3 regions of the Peribacillus sp. YIM B13477 genome follow, and region 3 is predicted to be linked to each of the others. Evidence: riboswitches for the same ligand, from Rfam matches in the RefSeq annotation. Region 3 holds a riboswitch; each other region holds the start of a gene.
What was found. Region 3 has a riboswitch for cobalamin ahead of ACFX4H_RS10120 (ribonucleoside-diphosphate reductase subunit alpha). Riboswitches for the same ligand answer to the same signal wherever they lie in the genome.
Positions count from the first base shown of each region.

Region 1: it holds a riboswitch for cobalamin, as region 3 does, so the genes downstream of both, metE (5-methyltetrahydropteroyltriglutamate--homocysteine S-methyltransferase) here and ACFX4H_RS10120 (ribonucleoside-diphosphate reductase subunit alpha) in region 3, are expected to answer to the same signal.
Region 2: it holds a riboswitch for cobalamin, as region 3 does, so the genes downstream of both, ACFX4H_RS16860 ((2Fe-2S) ferredoxin domain-containing protein) here and ACFX4H_RS10120 (ribonucleoside-diphosphate reductase subunit alpha) in region 3, are expected to answer to the same signal.

Region 1 covers NZ_JBHZPD010000014.1:1,069-12,096, forward strand. The annotation lists gene ACFX4H_RS24400 (nucleotidyltransferase-like protein) at 1-60, opposite strand, end outside; gene ACFX4H_RS24405 (YgzB family protein) at 233-586, shown strand; gene perR (peroxide-responsive transcriptional repressor PerR) at 683-1,126, opposite strand; partial or broken gene ACFX4H_RS24415 (D-2-hydroxyacid dehydrogenase) at 1,293-2,137, opposite strand; gene ACFX4H_RS24420 (aminopeptidase) at 2,368-3,477, opposite strand; gene bcp (thioredoxin-dependent thiol peroxidase) at 3,489-3,959, opposite strand; gene ACFX4H_RS24430 (potassium channel family protein) at 4,022-4,441, opposite strand; cobalamin riboswitch at 4,678-4,869, shown strand; gene metE (5-methyltetrahydropteroyltriglutamate--homocysteine S-methyltransferase) at 5,016-7,325, shown strand; gene ACFX4H_RS24440 (acyl-CoA thioesterase) at 7,318-7,794, shown strand; gene ACFX4H_RS24445 (ABC transporter permease) at 7,836-8,621, opposite strand; gene ACFX4H_RS24450 (ABC transporter permease) at 8,626-9,417, opposite strand; gene ACFX4H_RS24455 (ABC transporter ATP-binding protein) at 9,466-10,473, opposite strand; gene ACFX4H_RS24460 (hypothetical protein) at 10,625-10,951, shown strand.
Region 2 covers NZ_JBHZPD010000005.1:200,622-211,649, forward strand. The annotation lists gene ACFX4H_RS16850 (sirohydrochlorin chelatase) at 1-113, opposite strand, end outside; gene cobJ (precorrin-3B C(17)-methyltransferase) at 132-1,769, opposite strand; gene ACFX4H_RS16860 ((2Fe-2S) ferredoxin domain-containing protein) at 1,784-2,152, opposite strand; cobalamin riboswitch at 2,305-2,494, opposite strand; cobalamin riboswitch at 2,696-2,891, shown strand; gene ACFX4H_RS16865 (hypothetical protein) at 2,875-3,003, shown strand; gene ACFX4H_RS16870 (energy-coupling factor ABC transporter permease) at 3,067-3,810, shown strand; gene ACFX4H_RS16875 (energy-coupling factor ABC transporter substrate-binding protein) at 3,812-4,123, shown strand; gene cbiQ (cobalt ECF transporter T component CbiQ) at 4,110-4,886, shown strand; gene ACFX4H_RS16885 (energy-coupling factor ABC transporter ATP-binding protein) at 4,905-5,750, shown strand; gene ACFX4H_RS16890 (YozQ family protein) at 5,854-6,066, opposite strand; gene ACFX4H_RS16895 (alanine/glycine:cation symporter family protein) at 6,235-7,662, opposite strand; gene ACFX4H_RS16900 (class I adenylate-forming enzyme family protein) at 8,052-9,626, opposite strand; gene ACFX4H_RS16905 (acyl-CoA dehydrogenase family protein) at 9,654-10,826, opposite strand; gene ACFX4H_RS16910 (LysR family transcriptional regulator) at 10,995-11,028, opposite strand, start outside.
Region 3 covers NZ_JBHZPD010000002.1:698,763-709,790, reverse strand. The annotation lists gene ACFX4H_RS10165 (HAMP domain-containing sensor histidine kinase) at 1-1,069, shown strand, start outside; gene spx (transcriptional regulator Spx) at 1,124-1,519, opposite strand; gene modB (molybdate ABC transporter permease subunit) at 1,763-2,416, shown strand; gene ACFX4H_RS10150 (GNAT family N-acetyltransferase) at 2,378-2,857, opposite strand; gene ACFX4H_RS10145 (hypothetical protein) at 2,974-3,465, shown strand; gene ACFX4H_RS10140 (cold-shock protein) at 3,663-3,860, shown strand; gene ACFX4H_RS10135 (hypothetical protein) at 3,902-4,069, opposite strand; gene ACFX4H_RS10130 (flavodoxin domain-containing protein) at 4,190-4,627, opposite strand; gene ACFX4H_RS10125 (ribonucleotide-diphosphate reductase subunit beta) at 4,599-5,651, opposite strand; gene ACFX4H_RS10120 (ribonucleoside-diphosphate reductase subunit alpha) at 5,697-7,976, opposite strand; cobalamin riboswitch at 8,115-8,295, opposite strand; gene ACFX4H_RS10115 (manganese-dependent inorganic pyrophosphatase) at 8,589-9,518, shown strand; gene ACFX4H_RS10110 (hypothetical protein) at 9,618-9,764, opposite strand; gene ACFX4H_RS10105 (SulP family inorganic anion transporter) at 9,850-11,028, opposite strand, start outside.

The DNA of each region.
Region 1 (11,028 bases), on a different contig from region 3:
TCCAAGTGTAGATTTTAAACTTGCTCGCTCTTGATAAATCGGGCGAAGGATATCTTCCATCATAAATTCCTCCAAAACCTTTTTTTTAGATTTTCGACAAAACTCTTCAAATTCCTGCTTAGTTCCCTTACCCCAAACCAATTCAACAAAAGTAATATGTATCCTTTATTTCTTTTTTGTTCCATCCATTGTTTATGTTATAGTTAAAGTTATATTTTAGGAGGGACAATCCATGGCTAAATATTCTAGTAAAATCAATAAAATACGCACTTTTGCTTTGAGTTTGATTTTCATTGGCTTTATCGTAATGTACCTTGGGCTTTTCTTCAAAACACATCCTGTTGTCATGACGATTTTCATGGGGCTGGGCCTTTTATTCATAATCGCAAGCACAGGGGTTTATTTCTGGATTGGAATGCTTTCTACAAAATCGATCCAGGTTGTCTGCCCTAACTGCAGCAAACCTACAAAAATACTAGGACGTGTAGATATTTGCATGCATTGTGAAGAACCATTGACACTTGACAAAAAGTTGGAAGGCGAAGAATTCAATGAAAAATATAACCGGAAAAGCCTGCATGATTAAGTCGATTAGCTGAATTCCCTTTCAAGAAGGCTTTAACAATTGTATCATTTCTTCATAAACATGAAAAAAAGTTCCAACCAAGTGGAGGAACTTTTTTTAATGCGATTCTTTTTTCGCACAATCCATACAGTCGCCGTAGATTTCCATCCGATGGTGACTAACATTGAAACCAGTGACTTGTGCTGCGAAATGCTCGACTTCATCCAATGCAGGATAATCGAAGTCCACAATTTTACCGCAAGTTTGGCAAATTACATGATAATGATTCGTCGTCACAAAATCAAACCTTGCCGAAGAATCCCCATACGTAAGTTCTTTTACCAAACCTACCTCACGGAACACACGCAGGTTGTTATAAACTGTTGCCACACTCATATTCGGAAACTTGCCTTCCAGCGCTTTATATATATCATCAGCGGTAGGGTGGGACATGCAGCTTATCAAATACTCAAGTATCGCATGGCGTTGAGGAGTTATTCTTACACCGGTATCTTTTAAGGAATCCAACGCTTCTTTTAACTGAACTTCAGACACCGTCATCCACCTCTTTTTCTCATTAAGTATGCATTCTTAAATTATAATGTTTATAAATAGTGTACCTTTTATACGTTGAATTTGTCAATAATTCAATGGCTTAACCATTCTTTTTTAGTTTATTCATGAAGACTTGATTCTTTCCCATTTTTGCATTGAAACTTAGTATCCCCTAGATAAGTCGATTACGTTGGTGAAGTCTTTTCCAGCTTTCAGGTTCACGCATATTTTTTTCGAATATGGGCAATGGTCCTTGGTAAATATTCTCCGCTTTCACTTGAAAGATGCGATTTGACTGTAACATTCTCCATCCTCCAAAAAACGGATGCCCTTTTCCTAAAGGCTCCGGATCAAATACATCCAAGATGGCATGAGACAATTCCCCGGCATCCAGGGCTTCGATCAGCACTTCATCTTTAATCAGGTCGCCGCGGCCAATATTCACGAATACTGCAGATTCTTTCATGGCTTTGAAGTGTTCTTTTTGCAGAAGGCCTTTCGTTTCATCCGTACTTGGCAGGACGATACAATATAATCGGCTCGCGGTTTGGCTTCCATTAAATGATCCAGGTCATAAAGGTGATCGATGGATTGCACCATTTTCCCGCTCCGGTTCATTCCTATCGTCTTCATCCCAAAGGCTTTCCCAAGACAAGCCACTTCCCCTCCAATTGCACCCACGCCCATTACGAGCATGGTCTTGCCATTCAATTCCCCTACTTCAATCTTTCTATCCCACAATTCTTCCTTTTCATTCTTCATAAGCAGCTTCAATTTCTTTTCATATTGCAAAAGCATCCCTATCGTATACTCGGCCATCGGGATTTTATGAATGCCTCTTGCGTTGGTCACCATTATGCCTCGTTCCTCGATGGCTTTAAATGGCATTATTTCCATCCCTGCACTCATGACCATGATCCATTTCAAGTTCGCTGCTTTCTCAATGATTTCTTCAGTTAAATCTTCACCATATGTAATTAAGATTTCCGCTTCACGAAGCGGCCCATCCTTTTTGATAAATGAAGTTCAAATCAGGAAAAGCTTTCATCATTTCCGTTTGGATACCTTCATTCGGAATGACAGTCGAAAGTACTAACATGTATATCTCCCCCTTTTAATTAACATAAAAAAACACGGGCTCTATGTGTCCCGCGCAACTTTCTCTGAGGAGGTATTCCCTTAATAAAGCATATTCTGGTGTCCCCTTTTTGAGTTGGACAAAAGCCTCATCCTTATTAAAAAAGGCTTTATTTTAAAGAATTTGGGTTTAATGCATGTAATTCCGGCAAAACAAAAAAGCCATCCCTTCTGATCAGGACGTCGTCGAAATAGATGTCACCGCCCCCATATTCCGGACGCTGGATCAAGACCATATCCCAATGTATCGATGACCTGTTTCCATTATCCGCTTCATCATAGGCAAGTCCAAGAGCCAAGTGCAGGCTCCCGCTTATTTTCTCATCCAACAAAATATCGTCCATAGGTTCCAATATGTATGGATTGATTCCAATAGCGAACTCCCCTATAAACCGGGACCCTTCATCAATATTCAGAATTTGGTTCATTTCAGGGTCACGATTGGAAGTCGCTTTAATGATTTTCCCCTTTTTCAAGTTTAATTCTATGTCACTAAAGGTGATTCCTTCATAGGTTGTGGGTGTGTTGAAGGATATCCTTCCATTGAGACTATCTTTTATGGGTGCCGTAAATACTTCCCCATCCGGTAAATTGTTTTTTCCGGCACATATGACGGCCGGCATGCCTTTGATGGAAAAGGTCAAATCTGTCCTTGGTGAAACGATCCTGACTTTGTCAGTACGTTGCATCAATTGTTTTAACGGCTTCAAAGCCGCCTCCATTTTTCCGTAATCCATTGTGCATACGTTCAAAAGAAAGTCTTCGTACCTATTGAAGGTCATGCCGGCTTTTTGCGCTGATGCCTTGGTGGGATAATTAAGTAAGACCCAACGTCGGTTGTTTACATAAAAAAGTGTAGGGGAATTCATGGCCTCCCCTTGAAGACGGTGCCTCTCGATGGGAACATCAGTCATTTCGGCATTGTTTTCTTCCCCAGTGATGATGATGACCGCATCGATATCCGTATATTTCTTCAAGGCCCATTGTGAAGCTGTGTCAAGCTGCTCCTTCACATTCCCTAGTAACAGGTGGCGGCTTATCTCATCGTCCTCGAGTTCCACATATGGATAAGCACCCACTCTGTATATTTCATCAATCAACTCTTTCAATAATGGTTTTGTGTTGATATGCCCCCGTATGAGGATTCTCTCTTTAGGCTGTAATTGTATCGAATGATGAATCAGCCTGGCTGCAAGCTTCGTTATCCTCTCATCCCTCATCTGCCTATCCCTTATTTTTCGAGTTCGCGAAGAGTTTCAAGCGCTTCTTCGACGTGGCCTTTAACCTTTACTTTACGCCATTCTTTGACTACATTTCCAGCCTTATCAATGAGGAAAGTTGAACGTTCAATGCCCATATACTCCTTGCCGAAGTTCTTTTTCAATTGCCAAACATCAAATGATTCAGCCGCTTCATGATTTTCGTCAGCCAGCAGCAGAAAAGGCAGTCCATGTTTTTCGATGAATTTTTCATGACGTGCCGCTGGATCTGGGCTGATACCAAGGATGACCGCGTTCAGTTCCTCGAATTGCTCATTATGGTCCCGGAAATCACAGGCCTCCGTCGTGCAACCTGGCGTCATGTCTTTTGGGTAAAAATATAAAACAATGTTTTTCCCCTTAAAATCCGATAGGGAAACCATTTCACCATTGTTTGCAGGGAGTTTGAAATCAGGTGCTTTTTCTCCAATTTTAACAGTCATATTGAACCCTCCATTTCTTTCATTATGGTAAGAGTACCCAATAATCGAAAGAAACACAACTTTCATTTATCCTTCCTATCTTTCTGCTCCAGATCGATCACCGTCCGAATCACGAACGCTGCCGGCAGTGTATACCCAATGAAGGCCTGAATGGTAGCTATCATCCTGCCCATGCCAATCGGGGCTATATCTCCATACCCTACAGAAAACATCGTCATCGCACTAAAATAAAAAGAAGTCTTCAATTGTTCATAGAAAGTCCCATCCAACCGATTGCCCATATCAAGAATCACCGAATGATTCTGAAGCTCGTATAATAAATATATCAGTGCAAATCCAACTAATATCGTCGCATATAAATTGCCAAGCCACAGCATATCCTCAAGAGAAAACTTCTTTCCTCCCGACTCAACAAGAAATAACGTACGAATGCTCATCACCATGCAAAAAATGATCCCTGCAATCAAGATGTAGAAAGTCATCCCCCACGCCCCATTTCAAAACGCCACTTCCTCTATACATACTCCCTGTCCAAACAATATATTCTTTTTAGGAATCAGCCTTATCACCGACAAACGCATTAAACGGAAACTTTCCCTAATTCTTTTTCCATGTTGACCCTTTTGGTCGGATATGTTAAGATTGCCTAAATTTTTATAATAGTTTTTATTTTATAAATCTTTGACCTGCAAACAGTTAACAATGCAGGTTTTGCAAAATTTCATATGTGGAAATAGGTTCCTAATTTTCATTAGGATTAAAAGGGAAGTCCGGTGTAATTCCGGCACGGTCCCGCCACTGTAATGGGAATGTTAGCGTCAATCAATTTGCCACTGATCAACGGATCGGGAAGGCCAGCCGCTAATGATATTCCCTAAGTCAGGAGACCTGCCTATTTCGACAACACTGTTTTAACCTACGGGAGATAGGGAGGTGTTAGGGACCTTATAATTGTAAGGGGCATTTTGCATGCCTCTTTATTTTAAGCATTTCTAACTTTCTTTTTTGACGGTTAGGAATGCTTTTTTTATTGTTCGATCAATTGAATGTAGGAGGATGGGAATTTTGAAGAGCAGCAGTTTGGGTTACCCTCGAATCGGGGAAGATCGTGAATGGAAACGTACATTGGAAGCTTTCTGGTCCGGTAAAATCGATGAAGCGGAATTTACGTCACAACTAAAAGCCATCCGTTTAGGCAACTTACAAAAACAGAAGCAACGAGGCATTGATATCATCCCAGTCAACGACTTCACTTACTATGATCAAATGCTCGATATGTCCGTCATGTTCGGTCTTGTTCCTGAACGTTATTCAGCTTATGAAGGCGGAAGTGTCCCCCTTTCCGTTTATTATTCAATGGCCCGGGGAAACAATGATGAAGTCGCTTCAGAAATGACGAAATGGTTCAATACGAACTATCACTATATTGTCCCTGAATTAAAACTGGCACAGCTTACTTTAACAGAAAATAAACCACTTACAGCATATCGGGAAGCCAAGGAAAAGCTAGGGATCGAAACGAAGCCCGTTTTGATCGGACCTTATACTTTCCTCTCCCTTTCAAAAGGCTTCAATAAACAAGAAATCCCTGGCATCATCCTGAGACTGCTTCCCCTATACACGCAAATCCTGCGAGAGTTGGAGCAAGAAGGCGTGAAGTGGGTTCAAATGGACGAGCCTTCCCTTGTTTCATCCATTTCCAAAGATGATATGCAAACCGTTACTTACCTCTATGAAAAACTGAATGAAGCAGCACCAAACCTGAACATCATGCTACAAACATACTTTGATGCGGTGGAACATTACCAAGAAGTCATCGAATTACAAGTCCAAGGGATCGGTCTTGATTTTGTACATGATAAAGGGAGGAATTTAAGTAACCTTGAGGCATTCGGTTTCCCGAAGGACAAAGTGCTTGCAGCAGGTGTGATTGATGGAAAAAACATTTGGCTATCTGATTTATCCCAAAAAATCGAATTGATCGAGACACTTAAGAAACAGGTAGCCGAGGACCAAATCTGGCTACAGCCCTCTTGTTCCCTGCTTCATGTCCCGGTGACCGTTCGTAATGAAACCGCCCTTTCAAAAGAAGTGAAAGAGGCCCTTGCTTTCGCTGATGAAAAACTTGAGGAAATCACACTTTTGGTCAAAGGGAATAATCAAGGCATTGAAGCGATCGCCGAAAAAGTCGATGCCAATAAATTTACGATTCAAACGTTAGCCAATTCAAATGTCCGAAATCACGGGTCTGTAAAATCCAATGTCGAAAAGGTTAAAAACGGGACCGCCGGCCGTCAGCTTCCATTTAAAGACCGTTACCAAAAACAACAGGAATTTTTCAAATTGCCTTTTCTCCCTTCGACTACGATCGGCAGCTTTCCGCAGACATTTGAAGTTAAACAAGCACGCGGGAAATTCAATAGAGGAGAATGGACAACCAAGCAATATGAAACATTCGTTAACGAAGAAATCGGCAGGTGGATCGAAATCCAAGAAGAAATCGGTTTGGATGTTCTCGTTCATGGGGAATTCGAACGGACGGATATGGTTGAATACTTCGGCCATAAATTAGGCGGATTCGTCTTTTTAGATAAGGGTTGGGTACAGTCCTATGGATCCCGCTGCGTGAAACCGCCAGTCATCTACGGCGACATCCATTTCATCGAACCGATGACAGTCAGGGAAAGTGTATACGCACAATCACTGACGAAGAAGACGGTGAAGGGAATGCTGACAGGTCCTGTTACGATTTTGAACTGGTCTTTCGTCCGTGATGATATTTCCAGGGAGGATGTTTGCTATCAGCTTGCGCTCGCTTTGGAAAAAGAGGTCATTGCCTTGGAATCTGCTGGAATTAAAATGATTCAGGTTGATGAGCCTGCACTTAGAGAAGGTCTGCCATTGAAAAAAAGCGATCGTGACGAGTATTTGAACTGGGCAGTGAATTCATTCTTGATATCCACATCTAGCGTGGAGGATACAACCCAAATTCACACGCATATGTGCTATTGCGACTTCAATAGTTTCATGGATGTCATCTCCTCCCTCGATGCCGATGTAATTTCCATCGAAACATCCCGCAGTCATGGGGAGCTCGCTTCCGCATTCGAGGAAAAAACATATGAAAAAGGCATTGGCCTGGGGGTGTATGATATTCACAGCCCGCGTGTGCCGGCAGTGGAAGAAATGGTCGATATGATTGAACGAGGCATCAAGGTATTGGATAAAGACCAGTTTTGGATCAATCCCGACTGCGGCCTGAAAACAAGGGGTATCCCGGAAACCGTCGCTTCCCTGAAAAACATGGTCGAAGCAGCAAAAGTCGTCCGTAAAAAACTTTTAGTAAACCAGCAGGCAAATGATTGAAAAGAACGTTGCTCATCCAACACAGCAGTCACGGACTTTTTTAACTGACCTTGTTTTTCCACCGGATACAAATCATCATAATACCATCTTTGGCGGAAAAGTAATGGCCTATGTTGATAAAATAGCTTGCATTTCCGCTATGCGACATTGTCGAAAACCCGTTGTGACTGCTTCAAGCGACTCTTTTGATTTTTTGGCCCCCATCAAAACAGGGGACGCGATCAACCTTGAAGCTTATGTCACCTGTACTCATCGCACATCAATGGAGGTATTCGTGAAAGTGGAACGTGAGAACCTACTAACAGGTGAAAAACAGCTAACGGCACGCGCTTTTTTAACGATGCTTGCCATTGATGAAGACGGTAAGCCGACAAACGTACCACAGGTCATCCCGGAAACGGAAGAGGAAAAACAGCAATATGTTCAAGCCCAAGCTAGATATATTGAAAGAAAGAAAAAACGGAACTAAACAAAAACCCCTTCAACATGAATGCTGTTGAAGGGGTTCTTTCAGTTCCCTGCTCCGCGGTACCTCTTCACTCCCTGATTCCATATGAAAACGGATATCACGAAAAAGGCAACCCCAATTGCAGGTGTGGCAAATGCATATGCATACCACTCTTCTTTTCTTAGGAAATAAGATGCCGGATAGACACCGACAAACGCGAATGGCAGCACCCATGTAAGGACAAAACGGATGACCTTATTATAAATATCAACAGGATAGCGCCCGTAGTTCCCGATATTGTACATCATTGGCATGATGGATGTTTTCGCATCCGACCAGAACCCAATGCTTGCTATCGCAACGAATATGGCTGCATATGCAAGTGCCCCGCCTATTGCAAAAATGATGAAAAGAATCGGGTCATACCACGCAAGCTGAAGATCCAATGAAATCGCCGAATAGAATATGATGATCAAACCGGTCACAACACCAAATAACGCTTCAAGCTCGATTCTTTCTAAAATGACTTGAAACAGGCTATGTATCGGTCTTGTTAATATCCGGTCCATTTCACCTTTGACGATATAGCGGTCATTAAAATCCCAGATGTTGAAAAAGGCCGAAAAAAGGGCGAATGGGATAAGGAAAAACCCATAAATGAATATGATTTCTTCACGGCTCCAGCCGCTTAAAAATTGCGTATGTCCAAAAACGACCAAGATAAATACCAGATTCACGACCTGATTGAGCAAGTCAGATAGGATTTCCATGAAGAAATCGGCTCTATATTGCAGTCTTGTCTTCATATATTGACTCACATATTGAAAAAACATCGATACATAAAACATCCCGTCAACCTCCTTGAATAATCAGCTGTTTTTTTGCGACTATCCATAAAAGCTGAATCGGTATTATGAGAATGATGCACCAAATTAACTGCTGTAAAAGCGCCATGCCAATTTCGCCTGAACTGTAACCGTTCGTAAAAATCATGCTTGGTACATAGCTGATCCCTTGAAAGGGTAAATATTTCATCACTTCCTGCGCCCATATAGGATAGAAACTGATGGGCAGCAGCAGACCGGAAAATAAATCAATGATAACCCTTTTAGCGCGGATTAATCCGGCATTATTATATAAGAAAAAGGTAGTGATTCCCGTCAATAAATTAATTTGTGTATTGATGATGAAACTGAACAGCAAGGAAATGCCGAAGATCCCCCATACAGCCGGATCGTGCGGCAATTCAATAGGAAAAATGAAAGCTACCAGCAGCATCCCCGGAATCGAGAAGAAGAAAAAACGGAATATCCCTTCCCCAAGTCCTTGCATCGTTTTCATGCCTAAATAGTTATAAGGCCGGATCATCTCAATGGCAACCTTGCCGTCTTTAATCTCAGTGGCGATTTCGCGGTCAATATTATTGAAATAAAAAGCGCGCGCCATCCATGCAACCGCAACATAGGTTGTCATCTGCATACCTGAAAGTCCTTCGATGGAGCTTTTTTCTCCATATATCGCATTCCATAAGAAATAATAAGCACCGATATTAATGCTATAAATTAAAATGCCGGTATAATAATCCGTTCGATACGCAAGCATCATCAAAAAACGCATGCGTATCATGGCAAGATACTTCCCCATGGCCCTCCCCCTTCTTGATAGACACGTTGTTTCTTAATGATAAGAGAGTCAGACAGTGCCTTCTTCGTAAATGTTGCGAACAATTTCTTCAATGGACGTTTCATGAATTTTGATGTCCTTTATTTTAAAATGAGATACGACTGCTGAAACAAGCTGTGAAATATGATCACTTTCTTCTTTCAACAAGGCAATGTATGTTTGATTTTTCTCATCATGAACCCAGTTAGCGGTAAATGGGAGCGCTAATGATTGCAATTCCTTCAATGCGATCGGCTCGATGAATTGAAAATGGATCTGTTTTTCCTCAGCCCAGTTATCTTTTAAACTCTGCAATTCCCCATCATAGATGATTTGCCCTTCATCAAGCATGATTACACGCTCACATAATGCTTCAATGTCCCCTAAATCATGGGTGGTCAAAAGGATTGTCGTATTATATTTCTCATTGATTTCTTTCAGGAACTCACGAATCTTCATTTTCACGAGCACATCAAGTCCAATTGTCGGCTCGTCCAGGAACAGCAAAGGCGGATTATGGATCAAGGCTGCCGCAAGCTCGCAGCGCATTCGCTGACCAAGCGAGAGTTTACGCACTGGTTTGTCCAGCAAAGGACCGATATCAAGCGTCTTGATGACATGTTCCATATGATCGTTATATTGTTCATCCGTTACCTTATAGACCTTTTTTAACAGCCTAAACGATTCTTGAACCGCAATATCCCACCAAAGCTGTGAGCGCTGACCGAATACGACTCCGATAGTCTGAGTGAACTTTTCCCTCTCTTTATGTGGATTCATGCCATTGACCGTGATTTCGCCTGCTGTCGGTTCCAAAATACCTGTCAGCATTTTGATCGTGGTCGATTTCCCTGCACCATTTTCCCCGATATAAGCTACCATCTCACCCTTTTTTACAGTAAAATTGATATCATTGACGGCAGGGACGACCTTATAATTTCTGGTAAGTAAATCCCGGAAGGCACCCTTTAGCCCTGAACGGCTTGATGCCGACTTAAATTCCTTCCGAAGCTGTTTCACTTGAATTGCATCACTCATCCTGTTACATCCTCCGTAATCTCTTGTCCTAATGAATTAGTTTATCCAAACCAACCTTTTTAGACAATAAAAATGCTTGGATGCCATCTACCATTTTCAGGGAGGAAATGGCCGTTGTACCAGATACATATATAAAGGAGACGAGTATGCTATGAATATCAAAAAATTATTACTATCCCAAATTGAAAAGGTCGTTTTCGACCTTCGATATGACTTCCTTTATGAAGATGAGTGCGGTGAATTATTATGCCAGGTCATCCAAAGGGATTCCAGCGGGTCGATCGAAAGCACACCCATCAGTTTCCACCTTCGCATTAATGAAGAGAAAGGAACCGGGCAGCTAATCTATTACCAAGCCCAGGGCGAAATGAACCGCCAATCCTTCGACATCGAAAATCCTGACACCATCTTGGCCATCCTTACTTTCATAACAGGAGTTTTGGGATCCCCCCCAAAAAATGTTGGCCCGGAATCCTGATTCTTCTGGGGGTGCTGCGTTTCCACCAGGGTACGAATCACATTTCCTAGCCTTCCACCCCAGATTTCCAGAGAGAA
Region 2 (11,028 bases), on a different contig from region 3:
TCCACTAGGAAACGCCCGTCCATTGCCGGAATCATATTTTCAATAAAATGACGGACTTCTTCATTTCCCGAAGCCAACCGGCTTCCGTGTCCTACGAACAAAACTGCTTTCATTTACTTTCCCCCTCTTGATTAGTCTTCACAAGGCGCAGGCTCTATGTTTATTTTGGGAGCGATGTCCTGATAAGAAAAATTCTGTATCTTTTTCGAACGTTTGAAGTATTTAAAAAGCCGCTCATTTGGATGGGCATTTTGCTTATACTCGCCGACAATGTCCGTGATCAGTTCTACAAGCTGTTCCGGTTCAATGCCTTCCGCTACCGGCTGACCCGGATGGGCTGTTCTTCCAACCGGTTTAGCTCCAAGAAATAAGTCGAACTTCCCTTTTCGGAAGACAATCCCGATATCATCCATCACAGCACTATAACAAGCCATCCCACACCCATTAAAACCGATGTTCAGTTCCTTGGGCATGCTCATTCCGCCAAGCACCCGGTGTATTTCGTCCGCATAAGGAATGGATTCCGCTTTTTCACCATCACAGAAATCACAGGCTTTTAATGTCAGTACATCCCCAATCGGCGACAAAAGAAAGTTAGCTGATTGCAATTTCCCTGTAATGACTTCCGGATCCATTGTCGGGATCTTTAAGACGATTTTATGATTTGGTGTATATTCCATCGTTCCCTTTTCCCCGACAACTTCCGCAAGTGTCATCATTTGTTTGGGAGTGAATTGTTTATTCGCCACACCTGGACTAACGGCAAGTTCAAATACCGACTCCATTTTTTGCTGAACAATCGTCTGAATGGATTGCTTAACGGCTTGACCCTTGACTCTTGACAGAGCCTCCATTGCCATTTCAAAGGAAGCTGGCTTCTTTTCTGGTGCTTTTGTAAGTAATCCAACTCCTCCAGCGGACTCGGTTAAGGCTTCTTGATCTAATGCCCACGGTTCCGCTTCTTTTTGCAGTCGCTGATGCGGCTTCAATGTTTGCTTTTCCGAATTCAGCGTATATTTTCTCTGATAGCCTCTTGGTGTGATGATTTTGTCATCATATAAAAAGGTGGATGAATTACCGATAATGACGGTTGTCAACATTCCAATATCGTGATTCAACATATCCTGCAAATTGGTTATGACAATATCCTGCCTATCGCGATAAGCACTTTTCACCAACCCGACAGGTGTATCCGGCGAGCGGTAGCGAAGGAGAATCTTCTGTGTTTCAACAATTTGCCGGGTCCGCCTGCCGCTGCGCGGATTATAAAGTGCAATGACAAAGTCTGCCATTGCAGCTGCTTCAACCCTTTTAGCGATCAGTTCCCAAGGAGTTAAATGATCACTGAGGCTGATCGTACACGAATCGTGCATGACGGGCGCCCCAAGTAAAGACGCACATGAGTTGATTGCTGAGATGCCAGGAATGACTTCAATGCCCACTCCAGTTTCTTCTTTCCAGCCTTTTTCAATCAATACTTCATAAACCAACCCTGCCATTCCGTAAACTCCGGCATCCCCACTGGAAATCACCGCCACTTTCTTTCCCAGCTCCGCTTGTTTCACTGCTTCCTGTGCACGTGATACCTCTTCAGTCATCCCCGTACTAATGATCGTTTGATCTGTTAGCAGTCCCTGAATGAGTTCAACATAAGTTTTATAACCAATGATGTAGTCACTTTCTTGAAGGGCTTCGACGGCACGTTTGGTAATGTGTTCAAAATTCCCGGGCCCAAACCCCACGACGAATAATTTACCGTTTGTACTCATTAAGACATCTCCTTTTACGCTTTGTTCTTTGAAATACCCGTATGAGCAGGAAAATCCGGATTAGGGGTCATTTCCCCGTCATTGTACTGATAGATCATCTGTGGAACAAACTCACCCTCATCGATATTACTGACGATCTGCCGACCGAAATCAGGCGTTTCCACTCGATACCAGTTTCCTTGGGGATAGGCAATCACAACGCAGGCATCCTTACATCTTCCGTTACAGCGTGTCCTCGTTGTATGGATTTTCAGATCCAGCCCTTTTGAAGCAATTTCATCGCGAATCGCTTGGGTTACTTCTTCCCCGCCCTTTTTCATGCAGCTGCTCCCATTACAAATCAACAGATGCGTATTTGTACCCGTCAAGTTCCAAGTAGTCATCTTCTTCCTCCTGAGTTCAGGGAAAAGGCAAAATAAAAAACCTTAACATAAGAGTCAAGGTTTTAGAAAAACTATATGAATGAGGAGCCAAAGGCAAGCATGCCAAATCCTCCCAAAATCGTCATAGTCCTTCTACCTTTCCCTCCGAAAAGTATCATGCAATTTTAAAAGCAGGTTTCCTGGCTTACGCTTCATTTTACTTTGTCCCTTCCCGGCATAATGCCAGTGGCTATCGACAATTTCATCAGCGATTACAGTAGCGGGGGCTGCATCGGATTTTCACCGATTTCCCTATTATCCCTTGCTTATTCACACAAGGGCACTTTTAAAATGAAATATTTGGTTTTATTATACATTTCCAACTAACTTAATCTATCATATAACAACTTTGTCAAAATTCAATAGTTTATTCCGACTGTTTAGAAAAGTTTAAACGTGTAAAACCAGTTACAATCCTTTCCTCGCAACAAATTTCGGCCTCCAAAAAAAGATAGTGTAGCTGGAATTATTTCTTTATGGTACACTATACGAGAATTTTCTAAATAATTACATAAGTTTCATGGTGTTGAATTTCTCGGAATTCAGCTTAAAAGGGAAGCCGGTGAAAATCCGGAGCGGTCCCGCCACTGTAAAGGGAAGTTCCATTACGTTAACTTTAATCCACTGTCAAATGAGATGGGAAGGATGTAATGGGATGATGAACCAAAGCCAGGAGACCTGCCATGAAGCGTGAAACTGTTTCAGCCTACGAGGATGGGCGTGCGGATCAGGCAAAATGGCCCATGGTTGGTTCATGCTGCAAAATTCCTGTTCATTACGCACTTCTTTCCTTTGAGAGAAGTGCTTTTTAGTTTGGGCGCCGCTTTTCTTCTCAAGATTGATCAGAACAATTAAAAGTGTTGAAAGGAGAAAGAATGAAAAGAACCAATTGGAAAATTATTTATTTTGTCATTTTACTGCTTTTTGTCCCGAAACGGGCATTGGCCATGCATATCATGGAGGGCTTTTTACCCATAGAATGGGCTATATTCTGGTGGGCCGTGACGCTTCCATTTTTAATCTTGGGTTACCGGTCCATTAGGTCCAAAGTAAGGGAAAACCCAGAAACAAAAATGATACTTGGCCTATCGGGCGCATTTGTATTTATATTATCGGCCCTAAAGATTCCTTCCGTTACGGGAAGTTCTTCGCACCCTACCGGAGTTGGTTTAGGTTCCATACTATTCGGACCGTTGGCCATGAGTGTGGTCGGCTCCATCGTTCTGTTATTTCAAGCTGTTTTACTGGCACACGGAGGATTGACGACATTAGGGGCCAATGCATTCTCCATGGCCGTTTGCGGACCCTTCATTGCTTACTTTGTCTTCAAGGGCGCAACTAAATTGGGATGGTCTTTTTCACTTGCCGTATTCTTGGCAGCTGCTTTTGGGGATTTGGGCACCTATGTGGTAACTTCTGTTCAACTTGCTCTTGCTTTCCCTTCCGAGGTAGGAGGATTCATGGCCTCTTTCAGTAAATTTGCAGGAATTTTTGCCCTGACCCAAATTCCCTTGGCCATCAGTGAGGGGTTATTGACAGTCGTCGTAATGAATTTCTTGAAAAAATACAATCTAGGCGAATTGAAATTGCTACGAGTTTTATCTAAGGAGGCCCGTTAAAATGAAAAAAAGTTTACTGCTGCTTTTCCTGGTTGTCATTCTTGCAACCTTACCGTTAATCACCCAACAAGGAACGGAATTTGGCGGTGCCGACGGCGAAGCTGAGGAAGCCATCACTAAGATCCATCCGGAATACAAGCCATGGTTCAACAGTATTTGGGAGCCGCCAGGTGCAGAAACCGAAAGTTTATTATTTGCGCTTCAAGCTGCAATCGGAGCCGGTTTCATTGGATACTTCATTGGTGTGATGAGACAAAGGAATAAGCAAACCAAACAAGAATTGGCCGAAAAATCGAAGCATGTTACTCATTGATAAATATGCCTATTTCAATGGGCTGAAGGATGTACATCCGTTGGAAAAGATGGTTTTTGCACTCTCTCTTTTGCTGTTTTCGTTAACGGTAAGGGATATGGCCGTTTCGCTCATCACTTTTACGGTGATGAGCGCTTTAATCATTTTCGCGGCAAAAATCCCGCTTTCTTATTATCTTAAATTACTTCTATTACCGGGATTTTTTATACTATCAGGAACCATTACCATCCTTTTTTCTTTCACTAGTAAATTCACTTCGATTTCGAATACATGGTGGTCTTGGAAGATCGGGAATTGGCAAATATTCATCAGCGATGACAGCTTTGGTACGGTGGCAAATTTGATCACTGTCGTATTCTGCAGCATCAGCTGTTTATATTTCCTTACCTTAACTACACCCATTACCGTCATCCTATCCGTGCTGCGAAAACTTAAAGTGCCTTCGTTATTGGTCGATTTAATAGAATTGACCTATCGATTCATCTTTATTTTTTTAGATACGGCTTTGGCCATTCACCAATCACAAGCTTCACGGCTGGGGTATGGTTCGTTTAGGAAAGGCATTCGATCTCTCGGATTACTAATTTCATCATTATTTTTAGGAGTATTGCAGCGCTCTGGACAGTTGACGATGGCCATGAACGCAAGAGGCTATCAGGAGAACCTTTCCTATATCGAGGATACTTACACCTATTCCTCACGCAATTGGCTGATCGCGATTGTCATACTAGGAAGCTTAATCCTAATTAATGGATATTTGTAAATTGGAGGCAACCCAACAATGGACGAGCATATTTTTCATATAGAAGGCCTCACCCATCAATTCGCAGATGGAACCTTCGCTTTAAAAGGACTTTCGCTAACGATCCAACAAGGTAAAAAAATTGCATTATTAGGCAATAATGGTGCTGGCAAATCGACTTTATTCCTCCATTTAAATGGTCTATTACAACCTACTGCAGGAAAGATCAGATTTAAGGGCAAGAAAATGAAATATGACCGGAAAGCATTATTATCATTACGAAAGCAAGTCGGTATCGTTTTTCAAGATCCCGACTCTCAGCTCTTTTCCGCTAATGTACAACAGGATATATCGTTTGGACCAATGAATTTAGGATGGGATAGAAATGCAGTCCAGGAGAAAGTAAATTGGGCAATGGCTGAAACGGAAGTAACCGAACTAAAAGATAGACCTACCCATTTTTTGAGCCTTGGGCAAAAAAAACGGGTCGCCATCGCAGGGGTACTTGCCATGGAGCCCGATGTCTGGCTCCTTGACGAGCCTACCGCTGGATTGGATCCTTATTTCTCAAGACAGATCATGAATCTGCTGGACAGTATCCACCACCCTGACAAAACGATAATCCTCTCAACCCATGATGTTAATTTTGCTTACCAATGGGCTGACGAAATCGTGGTCATGAACGATGGTAAGGTCATATACCAAGGGGACCCTGTTTCCGTTTTCCATGATGAAGACGTTTTGCTGCAGGCACATCTGGAGAAACCGTGGGTTTTTGAAATGTTTCAAGCCCTTCTTCAATCAAGGAATCTTGCAGAAAGGGACCTTTTCCCAAGAACGAAGGAAGAATTGCTTCAAAACTTGGAAATAGAAAAAATTTATTAATTAAGATCCCCTAGCTTCCGTTTCATCTTTCCAGAAGCTAGGGGACCCGATATATCTTTAAAATATCAGCGATATTCCTTGTTCAAAAACAAAAACCTCAGTATTACTTTTCTTCCTTTTCTTTTGTAATCTCAATATCTCTTCCGTTTGCATCATCAATGACTGCCTTTATCTCGCCTTCCGCATAAGTATCCGAGACTTGTTCGTGGGTTCGAGCCAGTCCAGAAGATAAAGGATCTTCCCGTTTATAATCGCTGACATCATATATTCTCCCGGCAACTTCTGAAGATTCATTTTTTGATTGCTTCCTATCCATTTGTTTCACTCCTAGTTTTTAAATTATCATTGCAGTATTAAAGACATAAGGTATTTTGTGTAAAAAACGAAGCAATATTCAATAATGATGAAAAAAGGAGGGAAAAGACGAAAAAAGCTTACAAGTAAAATCCCCTTTCAAGGACTTACTTGTAAGCTTAATGAGAACTTAGGCTTCCTTTTTCCCATCCACATTATCGGATGGGTCACCCCAACATTCCACATTCTTCAAGCCTTTAATATTGTTCACATGGAAAACTGGATTTTTCCCACTTTTCTTTTGCTTTTGATAATCCGCCAGTGCAGCAAAAGCAATCTTTCCAAGTAATGCTATGGCGATCAGGTTGATAATGGCCATAAGGGCCATAAGCATGTCAGCCAGTCCCCAAACAAAATCCAGTGAGGCAAGCGAACCGAATATCACCATTCCTACGACTGCAACGCGATAGATGTTTAACCAAACCTTATTTTCATTGATGAAGCCGATGTTCGACTCTCCATAATAATAGTTACCGACAATGGAACTAAAGGCGAATAACAGGACGATAATGGCAAGGAAAATACCTGCCCAAGATCCCAATGCCGTTCCGAGGGCATTTTGGGTAAGGACGATACCGTCCGTTTCCTTCGATGTATAAAGACCGGAAAACAAAATGATGAAGGCTGTCGAGCTGCAAATGATGAGCGTATCGACAAAAACACCTAGAGACTGAATGAGTCCTTGTTTGACGGGATGACTGACATCAGCCGTCGCACCAGCATTTGGTGCACTACCCATCCCGGCTTCATTTGAAAATAGGCCGCGCTTGATTCCCTGCATCATGGCAGCTCCCAGTACTCCGCCAGCCACTTCTTTTATTCCATCGAATGCACTTTCAAAGATCAAAGCAAAAACGCCAGGTAACTCGGTAATGTTCATGATGATGATAATCAACGCCACTATCACATAGGCTCCTGCCATGATCGGAACGATGACTTCAGAGACTTTTGCAACCATTTTGATTCCGCCAAAAATGATGACAGCCGTGACCATAGCCAAGATGAGAGCCGTAACCCACTTTTCAATCCCAAACGATTCGTTGAATGCGCTCGTAATCGTATTGGCTTGTACCGAGTTGAAGGCCAGTCCAAATGTAAGCGAAATCAATACGGCGAAAGTGATGCCCATCCACCGGGCATTCAATGCCTTTTCCATATAATACGCAGGACCTCCGCGAAATGCATCCCCATCCTTGACCTTATAGATTTGAGCAAGTGTACTTTCTATGAATGCGGAAGCAGACCCGATCAGGGCTATTAACCACATCCAGAAGACGGCTCCAGGTCCGCCCGTCGTGATCGCGATGGCAACACCCGCAAGGTTACCCGTTCCTACCCGCGATGCCGTGCTTATGCAAAATGCCTGAAAGGATGTAACACCTTTTTTATCCGCAGCAGCCCCTTCTCCCAAAAGCCTGAACATTTCCCCTACCATTCTGAATTGGACAAACTTCGTGCGGACGGTAAAATAAAGACCCAATCCCACCAGCATGATGATCAATATGGAAGACCATAACACATCATTTGTCTCACTAATAAATTTTTCTAACATCTCCATTAAACCAAACCCCTCTACTTAACTCTAATTATTATTATAAAAACTTATACAACTATAATTTATTTCCCGGTTCATTGGGGAGATAAACAAATAAAACCCATAAAAAAAGGAAATCCCACACTGAATCTCCAATACAATAATATATTATATCCTAACACACAATTTTTTTCATTCATGAATTGGTGGAATCAATCGAAAAATATAATATTTCAGTATTATTTCCTTTTGATCATAATCTTTCTCCTCTCGTCATTTAACATTCACTGCTCCGTAAATTATACTCATATTCCAAAAAAGCCTCACACGTCCTGATACCAGGTTAACGTGCGAGGCTTATTTATTTTGCATTCATCTGCTCTATCTTATTTTTGCTATAAGTCTCAATTTTGCTAGATGGTTAGAATACCTTGTGAAAACATCTTTCTTAATTCTTTTTTATCTATTTTTCCAATCGGCGTTAATGGGAACTTATCAAGAAAATAGGCAATTTTAGGAACCATATATTTAGAGGTCCTTTGTTTGCAGAAATCAATTAATTCCTCACTAGTACAGCTCAATCCTTCATGCAATGCTATCACGACACACACTACTTCTCCCCAATCTGGATGGGGAACGCCAATGCATGCGCTTAATGCAACAGAAGGGTGCTGGTTCACCACTCGCTCCACTTCTGAAGAATATACGTTCATCCCGCCTGTAATGATCATATCTTTCTTCCTATCTACAATATACAGGTAACCGCTTTCATCCCATTTACCAATATCCCCCGTGTAGAACCAGCCATCACGGATGTATTCACGGGTAAGATCCGGTTTTTGATAATATCCAACCATCATGGCTGGGGACTTTACGATGATTTCTCCAAACTCGGTTGGTTTTACATCATTTCCATTCTCATCAATCAGTCGAACTTCGGTAAGAATGCACGGTTTTCCACAGCTTTTCAAAACTTCCGGATTATTATGATAAGCCCATACATGAGCGCTCTTCGATAGTCTTGAAATGACAATATTACATTCTGTCATGCCGTATTGCTGGCGCATGATAGGCCCGAATACTTCAAAAGCTTCTTTTAGGCGCTTCTGTGAAATAGGTGACGCACCGTAGAAGATATTGCGCATGGAGCTCATATCATATTCCATCTTCTTGGTTTGATCAAGAAGCCTGTATAACATGGTCGGTACCATGAATGTCGTCGTAATTTTGTGTTCCTTTATCGCCTGTATGAATGCTGCAGCGTCGAATGAGCCCATCACATAAACATGGACGCCCGAAACAAGGGATCTCCAGAGTAGTGAACCGGCTGAATGCACAATGGGCGTACTTAGCAATACCCGGTCCCGGTCGTCCAGCGGGTCTTCGATAGCTGCAGAAAGTATCGCGGCGCCGAGTCCCTTCTGGGAGTGCATGACGCCTTTGGGTGTACCCGTTGTCCCGCCTGTATAGGACAGAAGGGCAATGTCATCTTCTTCAGCTATTGGCAAGTCTAAATTATTTATTTCACCAGGCCATTTAAACAGTTCAAACTCCTCCGGATAATTACTATTAAAGCCAGGGAGCCCAATGACATGGACATCCTCCTTCTTCATTTCTTCCAAATACTCTAAGAAGGTGTCAAAGTGTGTCTGTGTAGCAATTATGACCACTTCTGGTTTTGCTTCCTTTAAAATGAATTGTATTTCTAGTTTTCCGAGTTTTTCACTTAATGGCACCAAGGTAGCCCCGCATTGCTGGACGGCCAGACCAAACATCACACTTTCCAAACTGTTTGGAATGATGGTCGCTATGCGGACGCCCCTTCCTGCACCTAAACGCAGTAAATAAGAAGTGATAAGTTCTGTTTTCTTCCATAACTCGTCGTAGGTTATCGTTTCTCCGTTTGGCAACAAGGTAATAGCCGGCAGGTCGCCGAATCGTTTCATTCCTTTATTCATCAGTGACTGAAATGTCAACTTATGCAGCATGAATTTTTTCCTCCCCCGAAAAAGTTTTCACCCTTTTAATAGTGCTTTGGCAATTGTATTTTTTTGAATCTCTGAGGTTCCGCTCAGAATCCGATACATCCGGGCACTCCTGTACATTTTTTCTACTGGATGCCCTTTTACCAAGCCTTTGGAGCCAAAGATTTGGATGGCCTTGTCAGCCACACGGCTATTGACCTCTGAAGCAAACAGCTTGGCCATGGACGTACCGGCCCGATCCTCTTTTCCTTGATCAATTTTATCAACCACATCATAAACCATGCATTTTGCTGCATAGATTTCCGTCGCCATATCTGCGAGCATATGCTGAATTGCCTGGAAGTCACCGATGGGCCGGCCATACTGGACTCGCGTTTTGGCATGTTCAATAGATAAATCGAGAAGGTGTTGAGCCATTCCGATAAAGCCGGCGGCATGGGAAGCGCGATTTGTATTTATTCTTTTCAATCCGAGCAGCAACCCTTTTCCTGGTTCCCCGATTATATTGGCGGCAGGCACCCGACATTGATTGAAATTCAATTCTGCATGTATCCGTTCTCCTGATAAGGGAACTTGAATGTCTCCTAGTTCAAACCCTGGATGTTGTGGTGTTTTTTTATCAACTAGGAAAGCAGTGATCCTTTCTTTTTCTCCTTTCCGGGATTCTTTCGCTATGACAATGGCGAAATCAGCATAGGGGGCCGCACTGATAAAATGTTTCTTTCCGCTTAATATATAATCATTTCCGTCTTTAACGGCTGTTGTTTCGATAGCGAATGCATCCGACCCGGCATTTGGTTCTGTAAGGGCAAAGCAGCAACTCACTTCTCCCGTCACAACGGGCATCACATATTTTTCTATTTGCTCCGGTGTAAAACTTTCCAACATCTGACCAATTCTTAGCGGCCCGCCAATCTCCCCTATAACCTGCCCCCATAAAACCGCTCCGGAACGTGCCAATTCTTCCTTGAACATGCATAATCCTTTTAAGCTTACTTCTTGTCCGCCATATTTTTCAGGGAGGTTAATTCCGTAAAAGCCCAATTCCCTGGATCTTTTCCTTGCCCATTTTATGGCTTCCATCGGAATATCCTCTTCAGCGTTCAAGCCATGCTCCTGTTCATATGGAAGCAATTCATTTTGGATGAAATCCTGCAACTTTGTTTGAAGCACCTCTAATTTCTCTTCCTGGGTCGTAACCATATGTTTCCCCTTTCGATTTTTATTTTCGTCTTACTTTTTAAATATTTGAAATGTTATAAAATCAATTTTAAATGTAAATAATATTTAAGTAAAATAAGGATATATGATATAAATATAAAAAATATTGATGTAAATAAAAAAATATTAGTTCCCTATCATCATAGGAAACTAATATTTAAGAGTGGTGTAGAATTCGAGACAT
Region 3 (11,028 bases):
GAAAAATACGGAGTTGGTCCAGAAGGTCAAGATTTCCGACAACAAAGTATATGTCGTCAAATCCCCCATTACGTTCAATGATGAGACGAGAGGCTGGGTGGTCATTGCTCAGGAAGAAGGGGCATTGAAGGAAATCAACCAAGATCATGGTTTGTTGGCGATAATGATTGGAGGACTTCTGATTCTCGGAACGGGCGTCATTTATTTTCTTTCCAGGCAGATTTCGCGCCCCATCCAAGACGTAGCTAACGCCGCGGTCCAGGTTCGTGAAGGCAACTATGATATCCATTTCAAAGAGGAAGAGGAAATCAAGGAAGAAGAAATCTATGAACTGATAGAATCATTTAAGGAAATGACCAATCGATTGAAGGTCATGGAGAAGTTGCGGGCGGAATTGCTCGCGGGCGTAACCCATGATTTGAAAACGCCAGTCACTTCCATTAGCGGACTGATACAAGCGGTGAAAGATGATGTCGTCAAGGGAGAGCAAAGTAAGGAATTCCTCGATATTTCATTAAAGGAAACTCAGCGTTTACAAGGTATGATAGAGGATTTACTCAATTATAATGCCATATCAGCAGGCGCTTTTAAAATCCGGTTGCAAAAAGAGAATATCAATATATTCATCAAGGAAATCGCTTATCGCTGGCAGGTGACCCAAGATGATGATCAAGCGTTCGCTTTGGAGATAAACGTTCCTGATGAACCGGTCTTTGGTCAAATTGATTCTTTGCGGATGCAGCAAATCGTCATTAACCTTTTGAATAATGCCAGACATGCACTTGACGGCAAAGGCAAAATAGCGATTCATCTTTATGAAAAGGATGAAGAACGAATCTGCATTGATGTTCTGGACAGCGGGCGGGGGATTCCAAAGCATGAACAACAATATGTGTTCGAACCATTTTATCGAGGCGAAAACAAAAAGTTAAAGGTACGCGGTTTAGGTTTGGGACTGCCATTCAGTAAGATGCTCGCAAAAGCGCAAAAGGGAGATCTTGTGCTTAAGGATAGCAATGAACAAGGCACCATCTTTACGATTGTCATAGAAAATGCGGATCAAATATAAAAAAGGGTTGTCCTGGGAATGGACAACCCTCTTATTATGCAGAATGCTAACTAATTAAGCTAATTGGCTGATTGCCCGCCATAATTGTACATGACGGACCTTCCTTGGAAGGAAGCGTCCCATTTCCTCTTCATTATATCCTGCATGCAAGTTCTTATGATCGAAAATGATTGGCCGGCGAAGTAAATCCGGGTTATCTTGAATAAGTTTGCAAAGATCATTAAGCGGTGTATTATTTATATCGATATTCAGGCTTTTGAATTTTTTTGAACGGGTTGAGATGATTTCATCTGTCCCGCCTTCCGTTTTACGTAAAATCTCTTTTATTTCTTCTATGGAAAGAGGTTGGGAATATAGGTTACGTTCATTAAAGGAAATTTCGTTCTTCTTAAGCCAAGCTTTTGCTTTACGACAGGCTAAACTGCTTGGAGTAGTATAAATTGTTACCATTAAAATCGACTCCTTCAAAGTTTTCAAGTTTATTGGAATGAAATTATTTTTATATTTGTGATACTCTTACTTTAACGTTTCTTTGTGTCAGCAAGATGTCAAGAAAAATAAACTTAAATGTTATTTAAAAGGAAAGGGAGAAAATGAAATGAAATCTGCCTTTAATGAAAAAGAAACGGTTTGGGTAATGAAACCGAATAAGGACCTGCATATGCCGATATTTAATAGTGGTGTAGAAGTATCATGACAGGGGATTTTTGGTCACCAGTCAGGCTATCGATACAAGTAGCGGGACTAGCGGGTATCCTTGTTTTCATTTTAGGAATTTTCCTGGCGCGAATGATGGCTAAAAAGCAATTCAGGGGAAGAGTCCTGTTGGAAACAGCGTTTTTATTGCCGCTTGTTTTGCCGCCGTCCGTCATTGGTTTTTTATTGATCGTGATTTTTGGCAAGAATGGACTGCCGGGACAATTCATTGAAAGGGTTTTTGACCAGCCCTTGATGTTCACCTGGTGGGCTGCGGTCATTGCATCTACCGTGGTAGCTTTTCCGCTAATGTACCAATCCGCTAAAACGGGCTTTGAAGGTATAGATGAAGAAATTGAAAATGCAGCAAGGGTTGACGGGGCCGGGGAGTGGAGGTTATTCCTGTTTGTAACCTTCCCATTGGCGGTCAAATCGATCGTCACAGGTACCATCTTGAGTTCTGCGCGTGCGTTGGGGGAGTTCGGGGCCACACTCATGTTTGCCGGAAACATTCCTGGACAGACACAAACCATACCGACCGCAATTTATATCGCCATGGACTCCGGGAATATGACCTTGGCCTGGCTATGGGTTGCCGTAATCATTGTCATTTCATTCATTATGCTTTTTATCGTGACATACATAAAATGAATGCTGTTTTTCGTAAATGCTTATGGATAGGCGAGGTGCGGCTTCTACGTCCTCTTTATGGGTGAATCCGTTTTTTTCGTAAAGGTTTCGTGCTGGAAGGTTCATTTTACCGGTCGAAACGGAAATTTTTTCCCAGTCGACATGTAATTGAAGAGCATGCAACAATGCGTCCGCAATACCCTGCCGAAAATAATCAGGATGGACGACCATTCGGCAAATTAGCATTTGGCCATTCTCTTTAGTAAAAGATATGGCACCAGCTAAGGCATCACCCTTTAAATAGCATAAAAACGTTTCATGGCAATGTATGAATTGTTCATATGTTTCCAATAAAGGAGGTATATCGGCAAAACCGATCATTTCCGCTTCCACCTTATAGGCTTCTTTCTGCAGTTTAAATAGCTGCTGGCCATAGTCTGATTCCAGGTCCCGAATTCTCATGATCAAATCCTATCACTCCTTTTCATTACATTATAATGGAAGAGGGGGATTATTGTTTCTAATCAGTCTGTGTTATAATCGACAAACAATATGAACTAATGAAATGAGGAAGAAATTTGTTAACATTTGAAGAAAAATTGAGCATCATTGAAACTTTTCCGGAATTACAGCGAAAAGACGTTTCATTGGGACGTGTGAACTTCCATTATCCAGGTAGCGTCCAGGAGAAAAAGATCGTCGTTCAGCACTTGCATCCCAATGGAAATGGGTTCGTTTACGCAGGGCATATGAGAAAAAAAGACACTGACCGTAAAGGGTTTATCAATATACGTGACTATAATGAAGCCGAATTAAAAGAATTGATCCAAAGAAGCGTGGATTACTTATCTGAACCCCCGGCTGAAATCGAAGAAGAAGAAAACGAGTTCGCTAGGTTGGAAGGGGCATGGATTGGCCCTGAAAAGCAAGAGCTTACACTTCAAAAGGAAGACCTGCTTTGGAATGTTTATTCAGGGTCGAATCTTGAGGAATGTTTCGAAAGTCCGGTTGAGGCGGAGCGCTACTTATTGGACGAAGGCTTCCGACAAAGCAAGAAGAGGAATATGTAGAATTTTAGGATAATTTGTCGGTTGATTTACGGCGATAATCTTGTTTTTTTAGGATTTTCCATGATATAATATGAGTAATTATTTTTGTTCGGAAAAGTTTGATAGAAGGATTTACTGTAATAGGATTCCTCTTGAAACATTATCCAGAACCAAAAATAGTAATAAAATGGATTTTTCCAAACACAGGAGGAACTATCATGGTACAAGGTAAAGTAAAATGGTTTAACGCAGAAAAAGGTTTCGGTTTCATCGAAGTTGAAGGCCAAGACGATGTATTCGTACATTTCTCAGCTATCCAAGGTGAAGGCTTCAAAACGCTTGAAGAAGGCCAAGAAGTTTCTTTCGAAATCGAGCAAGGCGCTCGTGGACCACAAGCTGCTAACGTTCAAAAATAATTGAACGCATATAAAAAAAAGACTCCGATTTTGGAGTCTTTTTATTTTTCCTTTTTTTCGGCGATTTCCTTTAATGCTTTGTCCAATTTTTCTTCGATCCGTTTAGTACGATTAAAATGCCCTGACAGGAAAAATACGATGAATATAACGAATGCGACAAGCACTAGCATGAAAAGGACAGGCAGGAACTGGGTTATATTCTCAGTCAATGGATATCATCTTCTTTTTTCTTCCATTATACTTCATGCTTACCGTTGCTATGATTAAGGAAGCCGAGTTTTAAAAAAAACACTGAAAGGGGATATGCGAAAACGCATATCCCCTTTCAGTCAGTTCTGGAATAGCGAGGCGAACTTTTGAAGTCTGTGCAGGTCTGATTCTTGATACATCTGTTCTATCTTCAATGTCACCAATAACTGGCTCTTGGCAAATAGCATGTCCCGGAACTGATCGACCGCCCCACAAAAATGATTATAGTTGGTTTCGCCAGTGCCGAAGACTCCCGTTTTCAGGCGAGCAATAGGCAACTGTTCCAGTTCTTTATAAAAGGCAGCTGATTTAGCGGGAAGCTCCCCATTGCCCCATGTATAGGTGCCGACGATCAAGGCATCGTAATCCGGCAATGTACGTAAATCGAATTCATTCATTCGATATAGAAAAGCCTCAGGTAAAAGGGCAGCGAGGGCTTCGGCAAGCGCTTTTGTATTGCCGCCGGCAGAATGATAGACAATGGCAATTTTACAGCTCATCGAACCCATTGCTGGCATTTACTTGACTGTAAGTCCTTGACTTCTGTTCGAAGAAATCGGTTTTGGTAAGGCCGATGGATTCATCATCGAACGTTTTGATCCATGGCATCGGGTTCTCGCCATACTCTTTATACAAGTTTTCAAGGCCTAGCATCCGTAACCGTTTGTTGGCGATATATTCGATGTACTCATTGAATTCTTCCAAATCGAGATCGGCTTTCGTTTGGATATCTTCGAGCATATATTCAGACCATTCCTTTTCGAGTTCGACTGCCTTTTCAATCGTTGTATAGATGAACTTCGTGTTTTCTTCATTATTTAACTCAGGATATTCATACATCAAGATTTGAACGAGCATGCCAATGAAATCGAAATGGACCATTTCATCACGATGAATATAGGATATCATCGTAGCTGAACCGGTCATTAAATTTTGGCGTCCTAGATTATAATAAAAGGCGAAAGCCAGATAGAAATAAATCCCTTCAAGGTTCGTTGAATGGATCAGTGCCTCGAATAAATGCTGAGGGCTGGGGTCGTCCACGAACGTTTGATAAGCATCAACGATCGGTTGGTTACGCTTAATCACTTCAGGATGTTCTTTGATGCGGTCGAAAAGCTGTTTTTGCTTGCCTACTGGAATCAAGGAAGCAAGGATATAGGAATAAGACTCATTATGGATCGATTCCTGCTGGGCCATGTTGGCCAGGATAGCTTTTGCCGCCGGATCTTTGATGTACCGAAGGATTTCTACTAAAGTGGGCGTTTGAAGACTGTCCATTCCGGCAATCATCGTAAGGATATCGAGAAAAGCGTCCTGGATATCTTCATCCAATTCGCCCCACTGCTTTTTATCCTGAATCATGTTCACGCTCGAAGGCTTCCAAAAGTTATTGATGAGCTGTGTATAGGTATCATAGAATTTTTCATACTGTATATCGTTCCAAAGGAGGAAGCCTGAAGCTTCTCCTTTGAAAACACCGGTTGCCTTTGTTGGATGCGTCGGTTCGAGCATCCGAATTTTTTTTATATGATTGGTCATTCGGGAAAACTCCTTTAAGAATAGATTACTGGGTCATGATTGACGTTAACTTGAACAGCTTTCGCAGGCATTGTCATATTCGGAAGACGTCGAACGAACATAATACGTTGATTTCAACCCGCTTTCCCATGCCGTTAAATGGATATCCAACAGGACCTTCGCTTTGATTGTATTGTGTACATACAGATTAAAGCTGATTGCTTGGTCAATATGGCGTTGGCGGGCTGCATTTTGCCTGATGCTTTCCAGTTGATCCAAATTGAATCGCGTCTTTTTATAATATTCATACGTATTTGGCGTCAATCCTGGTGCGGTCACCTTGAATTTGAAGTTCTTCTTTTCTTCGTAAAATTCAATTTCATACAAAGGATCGATTCCATCCGTGGAATTACCGATTTTGGCTGTCGATGAATTGGGGGCAATCGCCATTAAATAGCCATTACGGGTTCCGTGCTCCTGCACGTCTGCTTTTAAATCCAGCCATTTTTGATCTGTATAGTCACGCAGTTCGAAATAGTCCCCTGTATGCCAATCAGAACCTTCAAAATATGGGTAAGATCCTTTTTCCTTGGCCAATTCGTTGGATGCCTTGATAGTTAAGTAAGCGATCTTTTCGTATAAAGCATCTGCATAGTGAACAGCCTCATCGGATTCCCAATAAATATTCTGTGTGGCAAGTAAATGATGCCATCCAAACGTTCCTAAACCAATTGCACGGTACCGTTTGTTCGAGATGGATGCTTGTTTGACAGGAAGATTATTCACATCAATGACATTGTCCAGCATACGGATCTGAATGGGAATCAATCTTTCCAGAACGTCGCTGCCCACCGCTCGGGGCAAGTTAATGGATGAAAGGTTGCAGACAACGAAATCCCCGCTTTTACGAACCACAACAACATCTCCATCTTCTGTTTCATATTCATCCGTGATCGTCGAAGGGCTTAGGTTTTGGGCAATCTCCGTGCAAAGGTTAGAACAATAAATCATACCTTTATGTTTATTCGGATTCTTCCGATTCACTTCATCGCGGTAGAACATATACGGTACGCCTTCTTCTAATTGAGAAATCATGATGCTTTTCATGATGTCCATCGCATTGATTTTTTCAAAGCTATAGTTTGGAAGCGTGCCATTTTCTGCGGCCTCGACAGCAAGTGCATAATGATTCCTGAAGCTTCCTTCGCCTTTCTTTTCGTCATAAAGATCTTCAAGTGAAAATCCAAGGGTTTGCTTAACGGTATGCGGATCGAAAAGATACCATTCTTTTCTGTCGCGTACAGCTTCCATGAATAAATCCGGTATGCATACACCTGTAAAAATATCATGTGCTTTTAATCTGTCATCGCCGTTTTGAGTCTTCAAATCGAGGAAGCTCATGATATCTTTATGCCAGGCATCCAAGTAAATCGCGATGGCACCTTTACGTTGACCCAATTGATCGACACTTACAGCTGTCTGGTTGAATAGTCGAATCCAGGGCGTCGTGCCGGAACTGTTTCCAGAGAAACCGCGGATATCGGAACCAAGCGAGCGAACCTTACCGACGTAAAGACCGACACCGCCGCCGAATTTAGATACTTTTGCCGCATCGTAGTTTGATAAGTAGATTCCGTCGATGGAATCTTCAATTGCGTCGATAAAGCAGGAGCTTAACTGTCCATGTGTTTTACCTGCATTGGAGAGTGTAGGAGTCGCAACGGTCATATAAAGGTTGGACATGGCCCAGTATGCTTCTTTTATCAGTTGCAGGCGGTGCTCCGTTTTTTCCATTCGCATGATTTCCATCGCGATGATCATGAAACGTTCTTGCGGCAGTTCGAAGACCTTGTCCTTTTTTGGGCGGGCCAGATAACGGTCATTCAATAAGTAGATGCCTATGTAAGAGAATAATTTATCTTTTTCCGGGTCGATCACCGATCCCAATTCCTCAATTTCCGCTTTTGTATATGAAGATAGCAGTTCTGGTTTATAAATGGGATAACGCTGACCTTCCGATAGCTGGGAGAGTTCTGTGATCAGCTCATAGAATGGACCATAACTCTTGCCTTCATAACCTCGATTGGCTTGTGCATCCCTATACATTGTATTCAACAGTTCTGCTGCAGCAACGAAAGTCCAATCCGGAGCATCGATATCCACGCCTTCAAGAGCGAGCTGAATCAGTTTTTTTGATGCCTGCTCTTCGGTTGAGTCACTTTTGCGATCAAGCCATTTTGTAAAACGCTTTTTGAACTTTTCCATATCGAGACGGCCTTCGAATTCCTTCGATAACATCTCAAGCTGGATGGATTTCGCTTCTGTGTCATTATATGTTTGAGTCATTAATAATCCTCCTTGTTAACTTCCGCTAAAATAAAAAAACCGCCCAAAGAATTGAGCGGATCAAACGATAGAATAAAAGAGGCATGAAAAAATAGCCGTTATACTATCGTTTCATCATCTCAATCCCCGAAGAATAAGAAACGTGAAAAATTCAAGGCAGGTCTCCTGACTCATGATCATCCTACTTTGAGTCCTTCCCGTATAGAGAGCTATACAGTGGTTTTCTCATTTCGTCACATTTACAGTTGCGGGGACAGTTCCGGGTTTACACCGGATTCCCTTTTCAGCCATCACTGGCACCTTGGATTATAAAAATTCTATATATAGTTATTGGAATTGTTTATGTAATCAATATCTAGTATTTCTGCTTATATTATCGTAAGCCATATACGATGATAATTCAACTAATATATTTGAAAAAAACCAACCCTTATCTATTGACAAAGTGATGGAAGAGGGTGGGGGAATGAAAGATTTTATGGGGGAATGGATAAATCAAGCGCTGATTTTACGGGATTTTGTGTTAAAATAAAGTGTCTAGTAAAGGTGGCTCTCCGTTATTGCACTGAGGGGATTCGCGGAAAAAATATTTATGAAAAAGGGGATAAAATCTTGGAAAAAGTATTAGTTTTTGGACATAAAAACCCGGATACAGACACAATCTGTTCAGCAATCGCTTATGCAGATCTTAAAAAACAGCTAGGTATCAACGCTGAACCAGTTCGTCTGGGTGAAGTGAATGGTGAAACTCAATATGCATTGGACCAATTCAAATTCGATGCTCCCCGTCTTGTGGAAAAAGTTGCAGGGGAAGCTGATGGCGTAATCCTGGTCGATCATAACGAACGCCAGCAAAGCGCTGAAGACATTGACCAAGTCCGTGTGTTGGAAGTTATCGACCATCACCGTATCGCTAACTTTGAAACAAGCGATCCATTATATTACCGTGCGGAACCAGTTGGCTGTACGGCAACCATTTTAAATAAAATTTATAAAGAAAACGGAATTGAAGTCCCTAAAGCAATCGCAGGTCTTATGCTGTCTGCCATCATTTCCGATTCTTTATTGTTCAAATCCCCGACTTGCACGGAGCAGGACGTTGCAGCAGCAATGGAACTCGCTGCCATTGCGGGAGTCGACGCAGAAAAATATGGCTTGGAAATGTTAAAAGCAGGAGCTGACTTGAGCGACAAAACGATTGCCCAGCTCATCACTCTCGATGCAAAGGAATTCTCCATGGGAATGGCTAAAGTGGAAATAGCACAGGTCAATGCTGTTGACCCGAACGAAGTCCTTGCTAAGCAAGCTGAATTGGAAGCGGCGATTGAAGCGGTCATCGCAGTGAAGGAATTGGACTTGTTCCTATTCGTCGTAACGGATATCCTGACTAATGATTCCGTTGCCTTGGCCCTTGGTAAAGCGGCATATGCGGTTGAAAAGGCATATGACGTTTCATTAAACAATAACATCGCCGTCTTGGAAGGCGTTGTATCGCGTAAAAAACAAATCGTGCCGGTCTTAACCGACGTATTCAGCAAATAATACAGGAAAAGGGTTGCTCATTAAAAACATGGGCACCCTTTTTCTGTACATTCAAAAAAAGACTCAACCATCCCATTAAGGGTGTTTGAGTCTTTTTTCTTAATTTAAAGATTCCTTTTCTTTTTCATAGGCGATGACAATCAATTCTTTATTGGCTTCCTCGCCAAGTTTGCTTTCAAAGCTTTTCAGTTCATTCAATAAATCCGGTGACAGATTTGCTGCCGTATAATCCTGCTCAGGTGTCATGCTTTTCGCTCCTTTCAAAAGGAAATGATTCATGTTATCTATTTTGTCGGTTTGAAAAGTTTCTATTCAGCAGAATTTTACTTCTTTAAGATATTTTACTTTCTGAGGTGGCAAGTTTTTCAAGCAATGTCGAACTTTCTTCATCGAGTCCTTGGACTTGGACAGGTATTCCCAAGAGCTGATATTTAAGAATAACCGTATCGACAGCACCGACTGCCGAAGCATCCCAGATCTTGGAATGGGAGAAGTCGATGACGATTGCATCGGCTTTTTCCTTGAAGTCGAACTTTGAAATAAAGTCCTGGACAGAAGCGAAAAATATTTGTCCGCTGATACGGTAAGTGATTTTCTTAGCCTGGATGTCTGCCGTTTTCTCTACTGCCACTTTAGAAATTTTAGCCGAGAAGAAAATCATGCTCAAAAGCACTCCGGCAAATACCCCTTTTGATAAGTCATGTGTATAAAGGACAATGAGGACCGTCACGATCATCACGGCTGCATCCGACTTAGGAGCTCTAGTGAGCCTCTTTAGGGAAGACCAGTCAAATGTCCCGATTGAAACCATGATCATGACTGCGACAAGTGCAGCCATCGGTATTTTGATAAGGACATCATTCAATACCACGATTAATACCATAAGGAATGCGCCCGCTACAAATGTCGAGAGCCGGCCCCTTCCACCAGATTTAATGTTGATACCGGATTGGCCGATCATCGCACATCCTGCCATGCCGCCAAAACATCCGGCGATGATATTCGCAATCCCCTGACCTTTGGCTTCCTTATTCTTATTACTGTCCGTGTCAGTCATCTCATCGACAATTTGAGCCGTCAATAACGATTCAAGCAGTCCAACAAACGCAAGGGCAATGGAATAAGGGAAAATGACCGTCAAAGTTTCAAAGGTCAAAGGGATGTCTGGAAGCATGAACATCGGAAGCGCTTCGGTCAATTGCCCCATATCCCCAACCGTCCGCACCGTAGCCCCCGTGGTAACTGCAACGATCGTCATGAATATGATGGCGACAAGTGGTGAAGGTATGACTTTCGTGATCAGCGGAAAAAGATAAATGATAGCTAATGAAACGGCTGTCATGACATACATGATCCATGTTTCGCCCACGAAATGGGTGAGCTGTGCCGTGAAAATCAAGATGGCTAAAGAATTCACAAAACCAGTCATGACCGGCTTCGGAATGAACTTCATTAATTTCCCGATTTTTAAAACCCCTAGTAAAATTTGCAGCAAACCAGTCAATATTGT